Regions from separate parts of the Polaromonas sp. P1_F8 genome, predicted to be linked through region 2. Evidence: predicted binding sites of a transcription regulator. Region 2 holds the regulator's gene; the other holds the start of a gene.
The links. The regulator LexA, encoded in region 2, represses DNA repair genes until DNA is damaged. The targets are predictions, from matches to a motif close to ACTGTATNNNNATACAGT.
Positions count from the first base shown of each region.

Region 1 (10,455 bases), on a different contig from region 2:
GAATTTGGTGGCGCTGTAGGCGGTGCGGCCCGGCACGCCGATCAGGCCTGCCAGGCTGGAGACAGCCACGATGCTGCCGTGGCGCACTTTTAAGTAAGGCAGGGCGGCATGGGTGCACCAGACGCTGCCCCAGAGGTTGATGCGCATCAACTGTTCGTACCAGGCCAGGTCCTGGGCCTTGACGTCTTCAAAAAGGGCTTGCGCCGACATGCCTGCGTTGTTGATCAAGGCATCGATTTGCCCGAACCGTCCGATGGCGGCGGCCACCAGCTGGCGGCATTGGTCTTCTTGCGATACATCGGTTTTGACGGCCAGGGTCAACGCCCCATGGGCAACGCATTGGCCCGCAACCTCATTGAGCAGTGCTTCATTGCGCGCGGCCAGCACCAGCGCCACGCCGGCGCCGTGGGTTTTGGCCAATTGCCGCGCCATTTCAGCGCCTATGCCGTCAGAGGCTCCGGTAATTACTATTGTTTTCATAGCTGCTTGCGCCCGTCCTGATTGGGCCGCAGCCCAAAACACACATAAAACCCCTGGGAAGGGCCTTGCGCTAGAAGCAGGCCCAGACCTGGTTGGCGAGTGTGAACAGGAAATCCGGCCGTGTGTAGAGGGCAAACACCCCCAGCGACGCGATGATCGCAAGCGCCCACAGGCCGATTCTTTTTGCCATGTCAGGCCCCTTGGGGCACGGCCGCGCGTGCAATCGGTGATTCACGCACCGGCAGGTTCACCAGCGCGGCAAACACGCCCAATGCAATCGCGATGTACCAGACGATGTCGTAGCTGCCCGTGCGGTCATATAAGTAGCCGCCCAGCCAGACGCCCAGGAAGGAGCCGATCTGGTGGCTGAAGAAGATAAAGCCGCCCAGCATCGACAAGTGCTGGATGCCGAAGATCTGCGCCACGACGGCGTTGGTCGGCGGGATGGTCGACAGCCACAGCAGGCCCATCAGGCTGGCAAAGATGTAAACGCTCAGGGGGCTGAGCGGCGCCGCCAGGAACACGGCGATCACGATGGCGCGGGATAAATAAATCGTCGCCAGGATCTTGCGCTTGGCAATTTTCTGGCCCAGCGAGCCCGCAATATAGGTGCCGAACACATTAAAGAGGCCGATCAGCGCCAGCGCATAACTGGCCACCTGGGGAGACAGGCCCTTGTCCTTGAGGTAGCTGGGCATGTGCACGCCGATGAACACCACCTGGAAGCCGCAGACAAAATAGCCCGCCATCAATAATTGAAAGCTCGGGTACTTGAAGGCTTCGCGCAGCGCCTGGACAATGGTCTGCTCGCGTTTGGCAGGCTGCCCGCCGGTAAAACCGCCTTCGCGCAGGCCCAATGCCAGCGGCGCAATCAGCAGCACCGCGCCGCTCAGCACCAGCAAAGCCTCTTTCCAGCCCAGGCTGCTGATCAGCAAACCTTCGGTCGGCACCATCAGGAACTGGCCGAATGAGCCCGCCGCCGCGGCCACGCCCATGGCCCACGAGCGTTTGTCGGCCGAAATATTGCGCCCGATCACGCCGTAAATCACGGCATACGTGGTTCCGGCCTGTGCGGCGCCAATCAGCACGCCGGCTGTCAGGGTGAACAGGAAACCGGTGGGCGACAAGGCCATGCCCACCAGGCCCAGCCCGTACAGCAGGGCACCGCCCACGATCACGCGGAAGGCGCCAAAGCGGTCGGCGGCCATGCCGGCGAAGATGCCGAACACCCCCCAGGACAGGTTTTGCACCGCCAGCGCAAAGGCAAAAGTCTCGCGCGTCCAGCCCTGCGCCTGGGTGATGGGCTGCAGCCAGAGGCCAAAACCATGACGAATGCCCATGGACAGCGTGACGATGGTGGCGCCGCAGATCAGCACCTGCAGCATGGAGAGTTTTTTGGTTTCGGTGGTCATGGACGGGCCGCCGCAAGCGGCGAAAAAAGAAAGGTCTGGAGCGGAAAACGCGCTGTCTGTCGACTGTAACGAAAATGGCAAAACACTGCCCGGGCCGCACTTCGTTCCGTGTCTCAAATCAGGTTGGCTGTATGTTTATACAGTTACTTTGCCGGCCCCGACTACAATTGCGGCAATTCTTTCATCTGCCATGGCTGACAAACTACCCACCGAATATTCCGAAGGCTCGATCCGCGTGCTCAAGGGCCTGGAGCCCGTCAAGCAACGGCCGGGCATGTATACGCGCACCGACAACCCCTTGCACATCATCCAGGAAGTGCTGGACAACTCCGCCGACGAGGCCCTGGCCGGCTACGGCAAGAAGATCAAGGTCACGCTGCATACCGACGGCTCGGTCAGCGTGGATGACGACGGCCGTGGCGTTCCTTTCGGCCTGCACCCGGAAGAAAAGGTGCCGGTCATCGAGATCGTCTACACCCGGCTGCACGCGGGCGGCAAGTTCGACAAAGGCAAAGGCGGCGCCTACAGCTTCTCGGGTGGCCTGCATGGCGTCGGCGTGAGCGTGACCAATGCGCTGTCCAAGCGCCTGGAAGTCACCTCTTATCGTGAAGGTATGGTTGCCCACCTGGTGTTCTCGGGCGGCGATGTCATCGAAAAGCTGCACCTGCGCAAAAACGGCGAGGGCGACCGCAAGACGGGCACTACCGTCCGCGCCTGGCCCGATGCCAAATACTTTGAATCGGCCGCGCTGCCCATGGCCGAGCTCACGCACCTGCTGCGCAGCAAGGCGGTGCTGATGCCCGGCGTCACGGTGACGCTGACCAACGAGAAAACCAAAGACACCCAAACCTGGCTGTACAAAGGCGGCCTGCGTGACTACCTGATGCAGACGCTGACCGGCGACCCGGTGATCCCGATGTTCGAGGGCGAAGGTTTTGCCGATGCCTCGCACGAGAGTTTTGCCGAAGGCGAGGGTGCGCAGTGGTGCGTGGCCTTCACCGAAGAAGGCCAGCCGGTGCGCGAAAGCTACGTCAACCTGATTCCCACCAGCGCCGGCGGCACGCACGAAAGCGGCCTGCGCGATGGCCTCTTCAATGCCGTCAAGAGCTTTGTCGACCTGCATTCGCTGCTGCCCAAGGGCGTCAAGCTCTTGCCGGAAGACGTTTTTGCCCGCGCCAGCTATGTTCTGAGCGCCAAGGTGCTGGATCCGCAGTTCCAGGGCCAGATCAAGGAGCGCCTCAATTCACGCGACGCGGTGCGGCTGGTGTCCAGCTTTGTGCGGCCCACGCTGGAGCTTTGGCTTAACCAGCACGTCGATTACGGCCGCAAACTGGCCGAACTGGCCATCAAGGCTGCCCAAACCCGGCAGAAAGCCGGCCAGAAGGTCGAAAAACGCAAGGGCTCCGGTGTCGCCGTGCTGCCCGGCAAGCTCACCGACTGCGAAAGCCGGGACCTGGCGCACAACGAAGTCTTCCTGGTCGAGGGCGATTCGGCCGGCGGCAGCGCCAAGATGGGCCGCGACAAGGAAAGCCAGGCCATCCTGCCGCTGCGCGGCAAGGTGCTTAATACCTGGGAGGTCGAGCGCGACCGCCTGTTCGCCAACACCGAAATCCACGACATCGCCGTCGCTATCGGCGTTGATCCGCACGGCCCGAACGACACGCCCGACCTCTCCGGCCTGCGCTACGGCAAGGTCTGCATCCTGAGCGACGCTGATGTGGACGGCTCCCACATCCAGGTGCTGCTGTTGACCCTCTTTTTCCGCCACTTCCCCAAATTGATCGAATCGGGTAATGTGTATGTGGCCCGTCCCCCGCTGTTCCGGGTGGACGCGCCGGCCCGCGGCAAAAAGCCGGCATCCAAGGTGTATGCCCTTGATGAAGGCGAACTGACCGCCATATTGGACAAGTTACGCAAGGATGGCGTAAAGGAGGGGGCCTGGAGCATCAGCCGCTTCAAGGGCCTGGGCGAGATGAATGCGGAACAATTATGGGAAACCACACTCAATCCTGACACCCGCCGCCTGTTGCCCGTGCAACTGGGCAACCAGGATTTTCTGCAAACCGAGACGCTCATCACCAAGCTGATGGGCAAAGGCGAGGCCGCTGCGCGCCGCGAACTGATGGAGTTGCACGGTGACGCCGTGGAAATAGATATTTGATGGATTCTTTTTTGACGTTGTATTCAGCCTTGCCGCGCCTTGCTCGCCTGTTACGCGCGCTGGCCCTGCCCCTGGCCGTCCTTGGGCTGGCTACGCTGTTCGCGGCGCCGGCCCGGGCCGACATCTGGGGTTATGTGGACAAAGACGGCATTGCGCATTTTTCGGCTGTGCGGCTGGATGAGCGTTATGAACTTTTCTTTCGTGGCGCTGAAAGTTTCAGCGCAGGGGACAATGTTGCCAAAAGCGGCAAAGCCGTCGGTAACGGCGCCAACCGGGCCACCGGTGTGGCCAACGCGCCGCCCAAGCTGCTGGCTTACTTTGATGTGTCGCCCAACTACAAGGCCGTCAAGCACCTGTTGCGCGAAGCTTCCGCCAAGCATGGCATCGACTACGAACTGCTGCAGGCCCTGATCGCCACCGAATCCGGGTTCAACACCCAGGCCGTTTCGCCCAAGGGCGCGGTCGGGCTGATGCAGCTGATTCCGCCGACAGCGGAGCGCTACGGCGTGCGGGCCACCAAGGATTCCACCATCCACAAAAAGCTCACCGACCCCAAGACCAATATCCGGGCGGGCTCCAGCTACCTCAGCGACCTGATTGCCATGTTCCCCGGCCAGCTTGAACTCGCGGTCGCGGCCTATAACGCCGGCGAGGGCGCCGTGCAGCGTGCCGGCAACAAGATCCCCAATTACCCCGAAACCAAAAACTACGTCAAAACCGTGATGCAGCTTTATAACCACCTCAAGCCCCCCAGCATGATGGCGTCGTCCGCCCGTGTCCGCATGGAAATGATGGGCGGCGCAACCGGCCGCAGCAACATGGTGTCGCCCACTGTGGTCTCCACCGCTACGGCAGAGGCCCAGCCCGAGCAGAACTGAGGTCACAATGCGCCGTGTGTTCAGCCCGGCAGCCTGAAAAACGGCATTCCTTTTGTAACCCTGTGCCAGCCGCACCCGCGTGTGCCGGCATGCGTCACGCCACCTTACCCGCCAAGCCAAACTCAAGATGGATCTCTTTACACCGGACGCCGTAGCCCCTATTCCCGAACCCGCCGACCAGGATTCGCTGGCTGCGTACGCGCAGCGGGCTTACCTTGAATATGCGCTCAGCGTTGTCAAGGGCCGCGCCTTGCCTGACATTTGCGACGGCCAGAAGCCGGTGCAGCGCCGCATCCTGTACGCGATGCACCGGATGGGCCTGTCGTTCACCAACGCTGCGCCTGCGGGTCCGAAGGCGCGCAAAAGCGCCAAGGTGGTCGGAGACGTGCTGGGCAATTTCCATCCGCATGGTGACACTGCCGCTTACGACGCACTGGTGCGGATGGCGCAGGATTTCAGCCTGCGCTATCCGCTGATCGACGGCCAGGGAAATTTCGGCAGCCGTGACGGCGACGGTGCGGCCGCCATGCGCTATACCGAAGCGCGCCTCAGTCCGATCGCGCGCCTGCTGCTTGACGAAATTGACGAGGGCACCGTCAATTTCATGCCGAACTATGACGGCACGACGGAGGAACCCAAGCTGCTGCCGGCACGCCTGCCGTTTGCGTTGCTCAACGGTGCCAGCGGCATTGCCGTAGGCCTGGCTACCGAAATCCCCAGTCACAACCTGCGCGAAGTGGCCGACGCCTGCGTGGCACTCATCAAGACGCCCAAACTCAGCGACGAGGAGTTGTACACGCTGATCGCCGGGCCCGATTACCCGGGCGGCGGCCAGATTATTTCGAGCAGCGCGGAAATCGCAGCGGCTTACAAAACGGGCCGCGGTTCGCTCAAGGTGCGCGCCCGCTGGAAGATTGAAGAACTGGCGCGCGGCCAGTGGCAACTGGTGGTGCAGGAACTGCCGCCCGGCGTCAGCACCCAGCGCGTGCTGGAGGAAATCGAAGAGCTGACCAATCCCAAGATCAAGACCGGGAAAAAGGCCCTGAGCCAGGACCAGGTGCAGCTCAAGCAGACCATCCTGGCCGTGCTCGACGTGGTGCGCGACGAATCCAGCAAGGATGCCGCCGTGCGCCTGGTGTTCGAGCCCAAGACCAGCAAGATCAGCCAGTCCGAACTCATCAACACGCTGTTGGCCAACACCAGCCTGGAAAGTTCCTCGTCCATCAACCTGACCATGGTCGGGCTGGACGGCAGGCCGACGCAGAAAAACCTGCGGCAGATGCTGACCGAGTGGATCGAGTTTCGCCAGACGACGGTGCAGCGGCGCTCGCAATACCGGCTCGACAAGGTGCTGGCCCGCATCCATATCCTGGAAGGCCGGCAGCTGGTGCTGCTCAACATCGACGAGGTGATTGCCATCATCCGCCAGTCGGATGAACCCAAGGCTGCGCTGATTGCGCGCTTCAAGCTCACCGATATCCAGGCCGATGACATTCTCGACATCCGCCTGCGCCAGCTCGCACGGCTCGAAGCCATCAAGATCGAGCAGGAGCTCAAGACCCTGCGTGAAGAGCAGGGCAAGCTCGAGGAAATCCTCGGCAGCCCGGCCGCCTTACGCCGCCTGCTGGTCAAGGAAATTGAGGCCGACGCCAAGCAGTTCGCCGATGCGCGCCGCACGCTGATTCAGGCCGAGAAAAAGGCCGTACTCGAAGTCAAGGTGCTCGACGAACCGGTGACGGTGGTCATCAGCGACAAAGGCTGGGTGCGTGCGCGCAGCGGCCACGGCCACGACGCGGCGGGCTTCGCCTTCAAGGCGGGCGACGGGCTTTACGGTACCTTTGAGTGCCGCACCATCGACACGCTGCTGGCCTTCGGCTCACGCGGCCGCATTTATTCGGTGCCGGTGTCATTGCTGCCCGGCGCGCGTGGCGACGGCCAGCCGCTCACCACCCTGATCGACCTGGAGTCCGGCACGCAGCTGGTGCATTACTTCGCGGGCCCGGCCAACGCCGCATTGCTGCTGAGCGCCAGCGGCGGCTACGGCTTCCTCGCCACGGTCGAGAACATGACGTCGCGCCTCAAAGCCGGCAAGGCCTTTATCAGCTGCGCCGAAGGCGAAACCATTTGCAGGCCGTCGCATGCCGCCTTCAACAGCGGCGCCGCGCCTTTGGTGCCGGCCACGCATGTGGCTTGCGCCTCGACCGGCGGCCGCATCCTGACGTTCGAGATTGGCGAACTCAAGATGCAGGCCGCCGGCGGGCGCGGCCTGATGCTGATCGACCTTGAAGCCAAAGACACTTTGGCCGGTGCAGCCGCTTACACGCGCAGTGTGAAGATCGAAGGTATTGGCCGCGGCGGCAAGGCGCGCGAGGAAACGCTGGAAATCCGCAGCCTGAACAATGCCCGTGCGGCGCGCGCGCGCAAGGGCAAGGCGGCCGACCTGGGTTTCAAACCCACCGGCATCAGCCGCGTTGAGTAAAACTGACTGAAAGCCATAACTGGCGGGTGCAAGCAGCTATTGATTTGATAGCAATATGCTGCGCTCGCCGGTCTGGCCAGCTATTCAGCTATTCAGCAATCAAGCTGCCAGCAACAGATCAAGCTTTTTCAGGCTTGCCACCGTCTCCAGGCAGGCTTGCGCCACTTCCTTGCCCTTGGTCAGGAAATGTTCCGTGAAGAATTTTCGGTGTTCCTCATGTTCATGAAAGTGCTGTGGCGTCAGCACCGCTGAAAACACCGGCACGCCGGTTTCCAGCTGGATGCCCATCAGCGCGCTGATGACCGCGTCGGCCACAAACTCATGGCGGTAAATGCCGCCGTCCACGACCAGCCCGCAGCAGACGACACCTGCATAACGGCCCGATTGCGCGAGCTTTTTGGCGTGGAGCGGAATCTCGAACGCGCCGGGCACTTCAAACGTGTCGATGGATTCGGGGCCTGTGCCTTGCCGGGCCATCTCGGCCAGGAAGGCACCGCGGCCCTGGTCCACGATGTCTTCGTGCCAGGACGACTGGATAAAGGCGAAACGTGCCTTGGTGGGTGTGCCGCCCGAACGGGAAGCCGAAGGTGGGGAAATATCTGTCTGACTCATGGAAGCCTCTTATTAGGTGTTACCAGAATCAGGGCGCACGAGCCTGCGGCCAGCCCATGGACGCGCGAACAGCCCGCGCGGAGAGTCCGCACCAGCCATCGTCGCCCACGGCACAGCCGTAAACATCGCGCTCTCTTTCATCCGGACTGTGACCGTCGGCTTCGGAGTTGAACCGAATCTGCTGACCCTGGTTGCCGTATGAAGCACGGCAACCAGGCGCTCGCGGGCTGATGCAGTTGCCTGCAAACACCGCCGGTGGGGAATTTCACCCCGCCCTGAGAACGCTGCCCGGCGAAATGGCCGGGCGCTATGAGTTTAAGCCGGGCTGCCGGATAGCGCTTGTCGCCCGCGCGTCGGCCCCACAGTCATTGCGGGTGCTGTGTAGCCGGCTTATTCGACTTCAGCCACCAGGTCAATCTCCACACAGGCGCCCATGGGAACCTGCGCCACGCCAAACGCGCTGCGTGCATGCTTGCCGGCGTCGCCGAAGATTTCAGCGAACAGCTCGCTTGCGCCGTTGGTCACCAGGTGCTGTTCGGTGTAGTCACCGGTGGAGTTGACCAGGCTCATGAGCTTGACGATGCGCTTGACCTTGCCCAGGCCGACGGCGGCTTCGAGCGTGCCCATCAGGTCGATGGCGACCGAGCGTGCGGCGGCCTTGCCTTCTTCTGTCGTCATGTTCTTGCCGAGCTGGCCGACGAGGGGCTTGCCGTCCTTCTTGGCGATATGGCCGCTCAGGAACACCAGGTTGCCGGTCTGCACGAAGGGCAGGTAAGCAGCCAGGGGCGTTGCCACGGTTGGCAGGGTGATGTTCAGTGCTTTCAGCTTGTCGTAGGCGCTCATGGTGGTCCTTTGGTTAAGAAAAATGGTTCCAGCCCAATGGGAACGAGCGCTAGCAGCTATGCTTTTGATAGCGAAGGAGGCTGCGCGGCCGGCTGGCAGTGCAGGGAATTGTAGGACGGTGCCCGGGTTCCGGAGGCCTTTGGGGTCATGAAAGGAAATGATGGAACGGCGCAGGGCCCGCGCGGCTTGTTCCGCGCCCCTTTCACCGTTCCACATGCCGGCGTCACTCGGGCTTGATGCCGGCCTTGCGCACCACTGCACCCCAGCGGTCCACTTCGTTGCGCATGAAGGCACGCAGTTCGTCGCGTGTCGAGCCTTTCAGGTCAATGCCCAGGGTGGTGAGGCGTTCGCGTGTGGAGGGATGCGCCAGCGCCGCCACTGCTTCGCTGCGCAGCCGTTCGACGATCTCGATCGGCGTGGTGGCCGGCGCCACCAGCGCCCACCACTGGTTGAACTGCATGCCCTCAATGCCGGTTTCGCGCGCGGTCGGCACGCCGGGCATGGTAGCCAGGCGCGCATTGCCGGTCACCATCAAGGCAGAGATCCTGTTCGCGCCCAGCAGCGAACTGCCGCTGGCCAGCGTGGCGAAATGTGCGTCCACCTGGCCGGCCGCGACGTCGGTGAGCGCGGGCGCGGAGCCGCGATAGGGAATGGCGTTGACCTTGATCCCGGTGGCGCTGGAGAACAGTTCGCTGGAGAGGTGGCTGATGGAACCGTTGCCGCTGTGGGCCAGCGCCAGCGGCACCTTGCTGCTCCGGTAGTTTTTGAGGAAGCCCTTGATGTCGCCATTCTTGTACTGTGCGCTGCTGGCAAACAGCAGCAGCGGAGAGGTGCCGACCATGGACACCGGCGTGAAGTCGCGCAGCAGGTCGTAAGGCATCTTGTTGAACACGGCCGGCGCAATCGCATGCGGCAGCTCGACGATGGCGAAGGTGTAGCCGTCGGGCGCGGCCCTGGCTGCGGCTTCGGTGCCGATGCGCCCGGAGGCGCCGGAGCGGTTGTCGACCACCACGCTTTGCCCCATGGTTTCGCCCATGCGCTGGGCAATCGCGCGGGCGATGGCGTCGGTGCTGCCGCCGGGTGCCCAGGGCACGATCAGGCGGATGGGTTTGTCGGGGTAGGCGGCATGGGCAGTTCCTGCGAGGGTGGCGCAGGTCAGAAGCAGGGCGGTGAGCAGTCGGGTCTTCATGGTGAAAATTCCTTTGCGGGCTGAAGAAAAAGGGGCGTGTGGTCAGGGGACGGGGTTAAAGGTGTCGCGGTCGCCTTTGGCCGTGAGCAGGAGCAACGCGTGTTCTGATGCCTGCACCTGGCCAAGTGCGCATAGGCGGGCCAGCGCACTGAGACAGGCGCCGGCGCAAAGCTCCACCCACAGGCCTTGCGCCGCGAGTCGGGCGCTGCCCTCAATGGCGCCGGCATCATCAATGACCACGGCGCCGCCGCCCGACTGCTGCACGGCCAGTTGCTGTTGCAGCGTGACGGTGCTGCCGCCTGTCGAAAACTGCGTCGTCTGGCCGTTGAATTCCGACTGCAGCGGCGCGCCCTCGAGCACGCGGGAAAGGCGGGGGAAGGGCTCAACGGCCCACAGCCTGG
Region 1 covers NZ_JBFUBS010000003.1:594,892-605,346, forward strand. Annotated here, with positions in the region: gene AC1D1J_RS14785 (SDR family oxidoreductase) at 1-480, opposite strand, end outside; gene AC1D1J_RS14790 (MFS transporter) at 672-1,892, opposite strand; gene AC1D1J_RS14795 (DNA topoisomerase IV subunit B) at 2,083-4,053, shown strand; gene AC1D1J_RS14800 (lytic transglycosylase domain-containing protein) at 4,053-4,931, shown strand; gene parC (DNA topoisomerase IV subunit A) at 5,059-7,410, shown strand; gene AC1D1J_RS14810 (6,7-dimethyl-8-ribityllumazine synthase) at 7,510-8,022, opposite strand; FMN riboswitch at 8,148-8,309, opposite strand; gene AC1D1J_RS14815 (RidA family protein) at 8,413-8,865, opposite strand; gene AC1D1J_RS14820 (tripartite tricarboxylate transporter substrate binding protein) at 9,089-10,054, opposite strand; gene AC1D1J_RS14825 (pyridoxal-phosphate dependent enzyme) at 10,097-10,455, opposite strand, start outside.
Region 1: AC1D1J_RS14795 (DNA topoisomerase IV subunit B) is a predicted target of LexA. The motif match lies at 2,019-2,036, and genes of this name have one in related genera.

Region 2 (10,455 bases):
CTGGTGGAAGGCCGTGGCATCGAAGTGCTGGGAGCCGCACTGGCCGAAGCAGCGAAGGCCGGCAAGGAGAGCGTCATCATCATCAGCGCCGATGCCAACGCCACGCATCAAGCCGTCATCACCGTCATGGAGGCCGCACGCCGCCAGGGGCTGACGCAAATCACATTTGCAACGCAAAGCGCCGCAACGGCCGGGGCCAGATAGGCCGGGGCCGGTTGCCCATTCCATGCAGCCTTCGCGGCGAAATGGCAGTCATCACGTGAAACAGATTTTGCAGAATGCCTGGCACAGACGGGGTTGGCTGGCATGCCTGCTCTGGCCGCTTGCCCAGGCCTATGGCTTGGTCGTGCGGCTGCGGTGGGTGCTGTATCGCCGTCACATTCTCCGGTCCGAACATTTTGGCGTTCCGGTGGTCGTGGTCGGAAACGTCATCGCCGGCGGCGCCGGAAAAACACCGCTGGTGATTGCCCTGGTGAAACATCTGCAGGCGCAACAGATACGGGTAGGGGTGGTGTCCCGAGGTTATGGAAGGCACGGCACTGACTGCCTGGAGGTGATCCCCGGTACACCCCCTCATCTCACAGGCGACGAGCCGGCCCTTATCAAGCGTGCAACGGGTGCGCCTGTTTTTGTTGCCGGCAAGCGTGTAGACGCCGTGCGTGCATTGCTTGCCGCATATCCGGGCACGGCTGTAGTCGTGTGTGACGACGGGCTGCAACACTACGCCCTGCAACGCGATATCGAGATTGCCGTGTTCGACGACCGAGGTGTGGGGAACGGTTGGCTGCTACCGGCAGGCCCGTTGCGTGAGCCCTGGCCCGCACGCGAACGGGTTGGCTTGAATTTTGTGCTGCACACCGGGCAAAAACCGGCATTTGGAGGGTTTGTTTCCAGTCGCAAACTGGGCAACGAAGCTTATTCCGGCCGGGGCGAACCGGTCGCGCTAACGAGCCTGCGGGGCAGGCCTCTGGCGGCACTTGCGGGCATAGCCAACCCTGAAGCATTTTTCGGAATGCTGAGGGAAACCGGCCTGACGCTGCAGGCCACAACGGCCCTCCCCGACCACCATGACTTCACCGATCAAGACCTGGAAGCGGAGGCACTCAAAGGGCGCGTGGTGCTGTGCACTGAAAAAGACGCTGTCAAGCTTTTTGCCCTGCAGGGCACGTCACAAAAGGAGGTTCTGGCCGTGCCTTTGGTGTTTACGCCCGAACCAGCGTTCTTTGCCGCACTCGATGCCCGGCTGGCCCCGCTGATTTCTCCCTTACCATCAGGCCATGGACACCAAACTGCTTGAACTGCTGGTCTGCCCTGTGACCAAAGGCCCGCTCGACTACGACCGGGAAAAACAGGAACTTGTTTCCCGCAGCGCCCGCCTCGCCTACCCGGTGCGCGACGGGCTTCCCGTGCTGCTGGAAAGCGAAGCGCGGACCTTGACCGACGAAGAGCTCGGCCTGTGAACGAGTCCTTGAAAAAAACAAGCCAGACCCCGAAAGCATGAGCTTCACCGTCCTCATTCCGGCCAGACTGGCCTCTACACGCCTGCCCAACAAGCCGCTGGCCGACATCGGCGGTACACCCATGGTCGTGCGTGTGGCGCAGCGCGCTATGAAAAGCACCGCCTTGCGCACCGTCGTCGCAACGGACAGCAACGAAATCATCGAAAAATGCGCGTCTTTCGGCATCGCCGCCGTGCTGACACGAGAAGACCACCCCAGCGGCAGCGACCGGCTCGCGGAAGCCTGCAGCGTGCTGGGACTCGCGGACGACGACATTGTGGTGAATGTGCAAGGTGACGAGCCGCTGATTGACCCGGCCTTGATCGACGCGGTCGCGCGCCTGCTCATCGAGCGACCGGACTGCGCCATGAGCACGGCGGCGCATGCCATCCAGCAGCTGGCCGACCTGAACAACCCCAACGTGGTCAAGGTGGTGCTTGACGCGCGCCATACGGCCCTTTACTTCAGCCGCTCACCCATTCCGGCCGCGCGCGACTTTACCGGCAAGGCGTGGTGGGAGGCCGGCAGCAGCCTGCCCCGGCCACTCCGGCACGTCGGCATTTACGGCTACCGGGTGGGATTTCTGCGGGAGTTCCCGCGCCTTCCCCAGTCGCCACTCGAGCAACTGGAGTGCCTTGAGCAACTCCGGGCACTGTGGCACGGCCATCGCATCGCCGTGCACATCACCGGCGACGCGCCCGGGCCGGGCGTTGACACCCCGGAAGACCTGGACCTCGCCCGCAAGTTGTTTTCCTGACCTGCCCTCCCCGGCACGACGCCGGCTCGTAAGTTGCTGTCAGGGGTGCATGCTATCCTTGGGAAAAACACAAGTGTGAGGCCTGCAGGACGTGCCGGCAGCCCTCCATACCTGTCAAGCAGCCCCTGCGGAAACCGGCCGGCGGTTCGGGCTGACTTCAAGAATTCATAAAATCCGAGGACATCCATGAGACTGATTTTGTTGGGCGCGCCTGGCGCGGGCAAAGGGACGCAAGCGACCTTCATTTGCCAGAAGTACGGTATCCCCCAAATTTCCACCGGCGACATGCTTCGTGCGGCCGTCAAAGCCGGCACGCAGCTGGGCATTGAAGCCAAAAAAATCATGGACTCGGGTGCACTGGTCAGCGACGACCTGATCATCAATTTAGTCAAAGAGCGCATTGCCCAGCCCGACTGCGCCAAGGGCTTTCTGTTTGACGGCTTTCCGCGCACCATTCCGCAGGCCGACGCCATGAAGTCTGCCGGCGTCAAGCTGGATTACGTTCTTGAAATCGACGTACCCTTCGACGCCATCATCGAGCGCATGAGCGGACGCCGTTCGCACCCCGCCTCAGGCCGCACCTATCACGTCAAGTTCAATCCGCCCAAGGTCGAAGGCAAAGACGATGTGACCGGCGAGCCGCTGATCCAGCGCGATGACGACAAGGAAGAAACCGTCCGCAAGCGCCTGGAGGTTTACAGCGCCCAGACCCGTCCGCTGGTTGAGTACTACTCCAGCTGGGCAAAGTCAGAGCCTGAACTGGCCCCAAAATATCGTGCCATCAGCGGCATGGGCGGTGTTGACGAGATCACCGCCCGCGCGTTCAAAGCGCTGGCGGGCTGAATCGAGCCTCCAGCGAGTCCATCTGCACCCCAAAGCCGTCAGTCTGACGGCTTTTTTCATTCTGGTTCCCGGCAGACTGGAATCGCAAGGCAGGGTTCAGCTTTCCGCCAGCAACTCGAGCATCATCGCTATCCTCGCCTTCACGGGGCTCAGCCCCTGCGAATCAGAAAACAGATCCCCCGGTGTGGGCAAGACACGACCATTGAGGCACCTTGTCGACCGGACGACCCGCACCCCCGCAGACCGCGCGCGAAGCAAGGCCGCCTCCAGCGCATGGTGCAAGGTGCCATTACCCGTGGCGGCAACTACAAGCCCCTGAACACCCTGCGCCAGCAACGCGTCCACGACCGCACCACTGGCGCCGGCATGGTTCATGACAATCTCAACGCGCGGCCACTGGACCGGAACCACGGAGTTCGCTATTATTTTAATAGCTGCTTGCGCCCGTTCTACGTGGGTTTCAGGCCAATTTCTCATTAACCTGAGGAATCCTTCCTCCACATAGCCAATCGGCCCCGCATCACCGGAGTCAAAGGCGTCAACCTTGTAGGTATGCACTTTCTGCACGTCCAGCGCGCTGTGGATGGTTCCGGCGCACACCGCAACAACACCCCTCGCCCCTGCATGACGCGCCACCGCCATGGCATCCAGCATGTTCTGGGGGCCGTCAGGCACCAGCGCCGTCGCGGGCCGCATGGCGCAGGTCAGCACCACGGGTTTATCGGGGCGGCACACCGCATGAAGGAAATATGCCGTCTCTTCCAGCGTGTCCGTTCCGTGCGTGATGACAATGCCCTGCATGTCCGGCTGGGCCAGAAAGTAGTTGACCCGACTGGCCAGCTGCATCCATACCTCGAAGCTCATGTCCTTGCTATCGACCTGCGCGACCTGTTCGGTCATCAGGGGGCCGAACCTTGCCAAGGGCGGGACCGCCGCGACCAGCTGCTCAACGCCCACCTGGGCAGCGGTATAGCCAATGTTGTCCGACGCACTCGCAGCCTGCCCGGCAATCGTGCCGCCAGTGCCCAGAATCACAATATTTTGAGGATGCATAAGACGTAAACTTGCAATCTTTTAAAAACTGGATGAAAATACAGTTACTGGATATTAAAACAGCTGCAGTAACGTTGCGTACCTAAGGCCAACAGGCAATACGCAAACGGGCTGAAGTTGTGATTCAAGGAGCAACAGTGATGAGCACACTCGATAACTTTTCGCATTTTCCCTCTGAGGCTCCCAAGCTCACTGCGCGCCAGCAGCAAATTCTGGAATTGATCCAGAGCGCCATCGCGCGCACAGGCGCCCCGCCTACCCGTGCTGAAATCGCCGCCGAGCTTGGCTTTCGCTCTGCCAATGCCGCCGAGGAGCACTTGCAGGCACTGGCCCGCAAAGGCGTCATCGAACTGGTCAGCGGGACCTCACGCGGCATACGTTTGCGCAATGACGCCCTTCGCAGCCTGAACGAATCCAGAATCAAACAGTTTTCCCTGCCGTTGCAAAGCCTGGCCCAACTCGCCCTACCTCTGGTGGGGCGGGTTGCTGCTGGCAGCCCAATTCTCGCGCAGGAACATGTCGAGCAAACCTATTATTTTGAAAGCAGCCTGTTTCAGCGCCAGCCCGACTACCTGCTCAAGGTCCGCGGCATGAGCATGCGGGACGCAGGCATCATGGATGGCGACCTGCTGGCCGTCAAGCAATCCAAGGAAGCCAAGAATGGTCAAATTGTCGTGGCCCGGCTGGGTGATGAAGTGACCGTCAAGCGCTTTCGCCGCAACAAGCACCTGATCGAACTTCTGCCCGAAAACCCGGACTTTAAAACCATTGTGGTCGAGCCCGGCGAGCCTTTCGAACTGGAAGGTCTGGCCGTCGGCCTCATTCGCAACACGATGCTGATGTAGGCAGCTCACCTGGCCACGCACCAGGTGGCGGGCGTTTGGCCGTTGTGATGGCCAACACCCTGGTGCCGGGGCCTTCCTGGCAATTTGCCAGTTTGCAATCCTGCCTGTGTAAACCTCTCTCATACAGGAGTTCATCATGGGAATCGTCAGTTTTTCACATTCACCAATGTCGTCAGTCCTGCTGGCCCCCGTGCAGGCATTGGTGTCATTGTTATTGCCGGCGCAGGGTATGGCTGGGGCAAGCCGTTTTTCCGCGCCAGCCGGCGCGCAGCCCAGATCTCACCAGCTTGCGCTACCCTTTGCTTCCGGCGATTTCGCGGCAATGCGCGGCCCATCTGCCCGCGCCACTGGTGCTCTTGCCGTCCAACCCTCTGTCAAGGCGTCCCGGCCCAGCCGGCTGCGAGTTGTCCGTGAGTTTGACTCCAATGTCGGCCCAGCGTGCGCTGGCCGCATGGTGATATCCGGCCGCATGGCCGACGTCTGCGCGGAACTTGAGCGCATGAGCCAGCGAGAAACCTCTTTGAGATAACTGGTACAGCAAGCTTCCCACCAGAAGTTCAGCCCGGGCCTATGCGCTTTGCGGCGCCGTCTGATGCGTTTCCTTGAGATACAAAATCCCCAGTCGGAAGTGACCCCGGCGGCAAGGAAGAAAAATCTTGCAGGCACAATATCGGCATGAATATTGTGATCCTCGACGATTACCAGGACGCGGTGCGGAAACTGAACTGCGCGGCCAAGCTGGAAGCCTACCCCGCCAAGGTCTATACCAACACCGTTAAAGGCATCGGCCAGCTGTCCGTCCGCCTCAAGGATGCCGATGTCATCGTCCTGATCCGGGAGAGAACCCAGCTCAACCGGCAAGTTATTGAAAAACTGCCCAAACTCAAGCTGATTGCCCAGACAGGCCGTGTCGGAAGCCATGTAGATGTCGCGGCTTGCACAGAACGCGGCATCGCGGTTGCCGAGGGCATTGGGTCTCCTACGGCACCCGCGGAGCTGACCTGGGCGCTGGTGATGACCGCCATGCGCCGCATTCCACACTATGTAGCCCACTTGAAGCATGGCGCCTGGCAACAGGCAGGGCTCAAGTCAGCTTCGATGCCACCCAATTTCGGCATCGGCTCCGTCCTCAAGGGCAAGACATTGGGGGTATGGAGCTACGGGAAGATCGGGCAAATTGTGGCTGGCTACGGCAGGGCCTTCGGTATGCGTGTCATCATTTGGGGCCGTGACGCATCACTGGAGCGGGCACAGGCCGATGGCTTTGAAGTCGCGGCCAGCAAAGCCGAATTCTTTGAGCAAAGCGATGTACTGAGCCTTCACCTGCGGCTCAACACGGAGACACGCGGTATCGTCACGCTGGAAGACCTGTCGCGCATGAAAACCACGTCCCTGCTGGTGAATACGTCAAGGGCGGAGCTGATCGAACCGGAAGCATTGATCGCCTCCCTCAATCGCGGGCGGCCCGGCCTGGCGGCCATCGATGTTTTTGAGTCGGAGCCCATCCTGCAAGGCCATGCGCTGCTCCGACTGGAAAACTGCATTTGCACGCCGCATATTGGCTATGTTGAACAGGACAGCTATGAGCTGTACTTTGGCGCGGCGTTTGACAATGTCGTCAACTTCATCAAGGGCACGCCCACCAATATCGTCAACCCGGGGGCCTTGCAAGTACGGCGCTGATGTGACACGCCCAGCCTGATCAAGTGCGCGCAGATCGGAAACTCCCGGCGAGCCAGGCTGAAACTTTCGCTCAAGTTTTCTGCGTCGGCCCCGAAAAATCCGGAAAGTCGAGGTCAAACTCGATGAGATTGTTGGCAGCGGCTTGCGGCGGCCGCGCACCAGCGTCGATCGATGGAAACGGGGCCAGGTCCGTCCCCTCACCTGCACTCAAATCAATATCAAGGCCAAGCCGGGGGGACGCGGGAGGCTGTGTCGGGTCGGTTGCGCTTGCCACGGCAGGAGATGGCAAGGGCGCCACGATCTGGAACCGGGCTGACAGTGGCTGGATGCTGGTGGGTCCAAAGCCTGCAACGCTTGGGAGCGTATCCGGCATGGTCGGAATCGACGGTGCGTCCGATGGTTTGACCGGTGCTTCGGCGTCGCCGGGCGGCCGGCTAACAATCCTTTTTGCGATCGAGTGGAGGAGCAACAGCTCGCGGTAGGCGGCCAGGCTGAAGACCTCTCCCCGCGAATCCGGTTTGCGGAATATGGACTCTTCAAGTACGTCGAGTACCTTGGGCGTTGGCCAGAGGGCCTCAATCCGCGAGAGAGCCTCCGTGTAATACTCAAGATCGTGCGTATTCGCCGCGTATTCGTCGAATGCCGGCACCTTGGCATTGAACATCTTGTTGAAGTCTGTGCGCAACGCGTCGTAATCCTCCCGGCGTCCCAAGCTGTGATAGAGGTCAAACAGGTCGAGATAGACGAGCGCGCTTGTTTCCACGTTGTCCATGATGTGGTGGCGCAGAACATCTACCGCCTTGTCGGGCCGGCCGAGCGACAGGAAGAAATCGGCCTGTTGCTGCACATCAAACAGCTCTTCGGCATTCACAATCCGCGGCATGCTGCTGATACCGCTCAGGCTAGGCAGAAATTCCGAGGGAAATCTGGATTCGGCAACCCTTGGGCGCGCCACGGCGCCTGAAGCCGGCGTATTTTTCGGCGCCTCGAAAAATGGTTCGCTGGGATCGAAATCAACCAGCGAATCGGGCAAAGGCCCGGCGCTCACCGATTCAGCTTCTGAGGCCCTGCGCAAGAAGGCCTTCCCGGTGTTACCCGTACCTTCAGTCACATAAGGCGCGCCGTCTTCAGCAAACCCCTTGCCCCACCATGATCCCCGGCTGACACGGTTTTGCTGTCGGCTACGTATCCATAGCGCCAGGATCGCAAGAAGGGAGGCGGCCAGCAAGGCGTAAAGGGCGTATACGAGCCAGTTGTCATAGCGTTCACCGCGCGCCTGCTCAAGCTGGCCGCGCATTTCCATCACGGCTTTTTCGGTTTTCTGGCTTCGCGCGAGCATGCCGGCAACATCGGCTTCCAGGGATTTCAGGCGCTGGCTCTCGCGCACCATGTCTTGCGGCTGTGCATTCAGCGCCTGCCACAGTGCGGCGGCGGCAGCGCGCTGCTGGGCATCTGTTGAGGGTTCCGTCAGCAGCTCCGGCGAAGACCTAAGCACAGGGTCGCGCTCGGCCGCCAGGTCAATGGGATCAAGTTTCAGGCGAGAACGGGGCTTGCCCGCCGGCCCGGATGCGGACTTCCCAGACCCGCGGACAGCAGGCGTTGCCTGCAGCGACCCAACTGAAGCAGTCGATCGCAATTCACTGCCTCCGGCAGGCGGGACTTTTCCGGACCTCGCTCTTGGGGATTTTCCCGGGCTGGAGGGCGCGGAGCCTGCCTGTGCCTTTGTGGCGTTGCCGCCAGCGCCAGCAACACCAGGCGTCTGCGTCACCAGAGGCGCAGTCGCCACGACTTCTCCGCCGACAACGGGAATCGGGTTGGTGTTTTCTCCGGCCACTTCCGCCAGCAGCACATACTTGCGCGTGTTTTTCTGCAGGCATCCTTCACGCACATAGAGTGTCACCACCGGCTCATCGACGCCTGAGCTTGTGCGGATGCGGATCAGTGCCTCACCGGAAGCGCCTTGCGACGTGACAACACGTACTTTGTTCTGGGGAACCTGGCTGTCGCCAAAAAAAATATCAGCCGCCACGCAGACTGCAGACAGCCCTTCCGTGCCGTCCAGGTGCGCCGACAGAGTGACATCAAGGGGGCGTCCGACAAGGGTGGCGCCGCGCATGCGCCCCAGCGACAATGCCACGCTGTGGACGGCAACGCCCATCAGCAGAACGCCAAGGAGATATTTGACAGGCTTCTTGGCAAGTTTCATGGGGTGGGCAATTTTGACACGGGACCCTGACAAATACGGTCGGCCATAATTCAGGCATGGAAGTAAATTACACGAATGTGGGAATAGTTGGCACCGGCGCCATGGGGCGCGGCATTGCGCAGATCGCCGTGCAGGCCGGCAGCATCGTCAGGCTGATGGACGCGCAGGCAGGCGCCGCGGAAAAAGCGCGCGAAGCCATTTGCGCCCAATGGGACAAGCTGGTTGAAAAAGGCCGCATCGACGCGGCCGTGGCAGCCGGGCACAAAGACCGGCTTGTGCTGGCCGCCACCCTCACTGACCTCGCGGCCTGCGACCTCATCATCGAAGCCATCGTGGAGCGGCTGGAGGTCAAGAAAGCCCTGTTCGCCGAACTCGAGACACTGGTACCTGTGCACACCGTGCTGGCCAGCAATACCTCCTCGCTGTCCATAACGGCCATCGCCGCAGACCTGAAGCACCCCGAACGCCTGGCCGGTTACCACTTCTTCAACCCCGTTCCGCTGATGAAAGTCGTGGAAGTGATCGCGGGCCTGAAGACCAGCCCCGCCGTGTGCGAGGGCCTCAGCCAATACGCCCGGCAAATGGGCCACACACCCGTGCAGGCGCAAGACACGCCCGGCTTCATCGTCAACCACGCCGGCCGAGGCTACGGCACCGAAGCGCTGCGCATCGTCAGCGAAGGCGTCGCCGACTTCGCCACCATAGACCGCATCCTGCGCGACCAGGCCGGCTTCAAGCTGGGCCCTTTCGAGCTGATGGACCTGACCGGGCTCGACGTCTCCCATCCCGTGATGGAGTCAATCTACCACCAGTATTACGAAGAAGCCCGCTACCGTCCCAATGTGATCACGGCGCAGCGCCTGGCCGGCGGAGTGCTGGGCCGCAAGACCGGTGAAGGCTTTTATCGTTACACCGACGGCGCCATGCAGGTGCCGCCGGAGCCGGCCGTCCCTGATGTGACCGAACTCCCGCCGGTATGGGTGTCGCCGCGTGCTTCACGCCGCTCGGAGCTGTTGCAGCTGCTCAAAAACCTGGGCGCCAAAATCGAAACCGGCGCCTCCGCATCACCACAGGCCCTGATGCTGGTCGCCCCTTTGGGCTTTGACATCACCACCGTCGCCGTTGTCGAACGGCTGGACCCGGCCCGCACTGTGGGTATCGACATGCTGATCGACGACGCAGCCACCAAGCGGCGCGTGCTGGCGACCAACCCGGCCACCCGCACCGACATGCGCGACGCCGCGCACGCCCTCTTCGCCCGCGACGGCAAGGCCGTCAGCGTGATCCGCGACAGTGGCGGTTTTGTCACCCAGCGCGTCGTGGCCACCATCGTCAACATCGCCAGCGACATCTGCCAGCAAGGCATTTGCAGCCCGAAGGACCTGGAAACCGCCGTCACGCTGGGCCTGGGTTATCCGTTGGGGCCGCTGGCCATGGGCGATCGCTATGGCCCCACCAATGTGCTGGAAGTGTTGTTCAACATGCAGACCGTGTACGGCGACCAACGCTACCGCCCTTCCCCCTGGCTGCGGCGGCGCGGCGCCATTGGCCTTAGCCTGTTACACCAGG
Region 2 covers NZ_JBFUBS010000001.1:466,772-477,226, forward strand. Annotated here, with positions in the region: gene AC1D1J_RS02235 (ExbD/TolR family protein) at 1-204, shown strand, start outside; gene lpxK (tetraacyldisaccharide 4'-kinase) at 227-1,297, shown strand; gene AC1D1J_RS02245 (Trm112 family protein) at 1,278-1,460, shown strand; gene kdsB (3-deoxy-manno-octulosonate cytidylyltransferase) at 1,498-2,256, shown strand; gene adk (adenylate kinase) at 2,443-3,099, shown strand; gene AC1D1J_RS02260 (asparaginase) at 3,196-4,152, opposite strand; gene lexA (transcriptional repressor LexA) at 4,293-4,997, shown strand; gene AC1D1J_RS02270 (D-2-hydroxyacid dehydrogenase family protein) at 5,673-6,680, shown strand; gene AC1D1J_RS02275 (type IV pilus assembly protein FimV) at 6,751-8,886, opposite strand; gene AC1D1J_RS02280 (3-hydroxyacyl-CoA dehydrogenase) at 8,943-10,455, shown strand, end outside.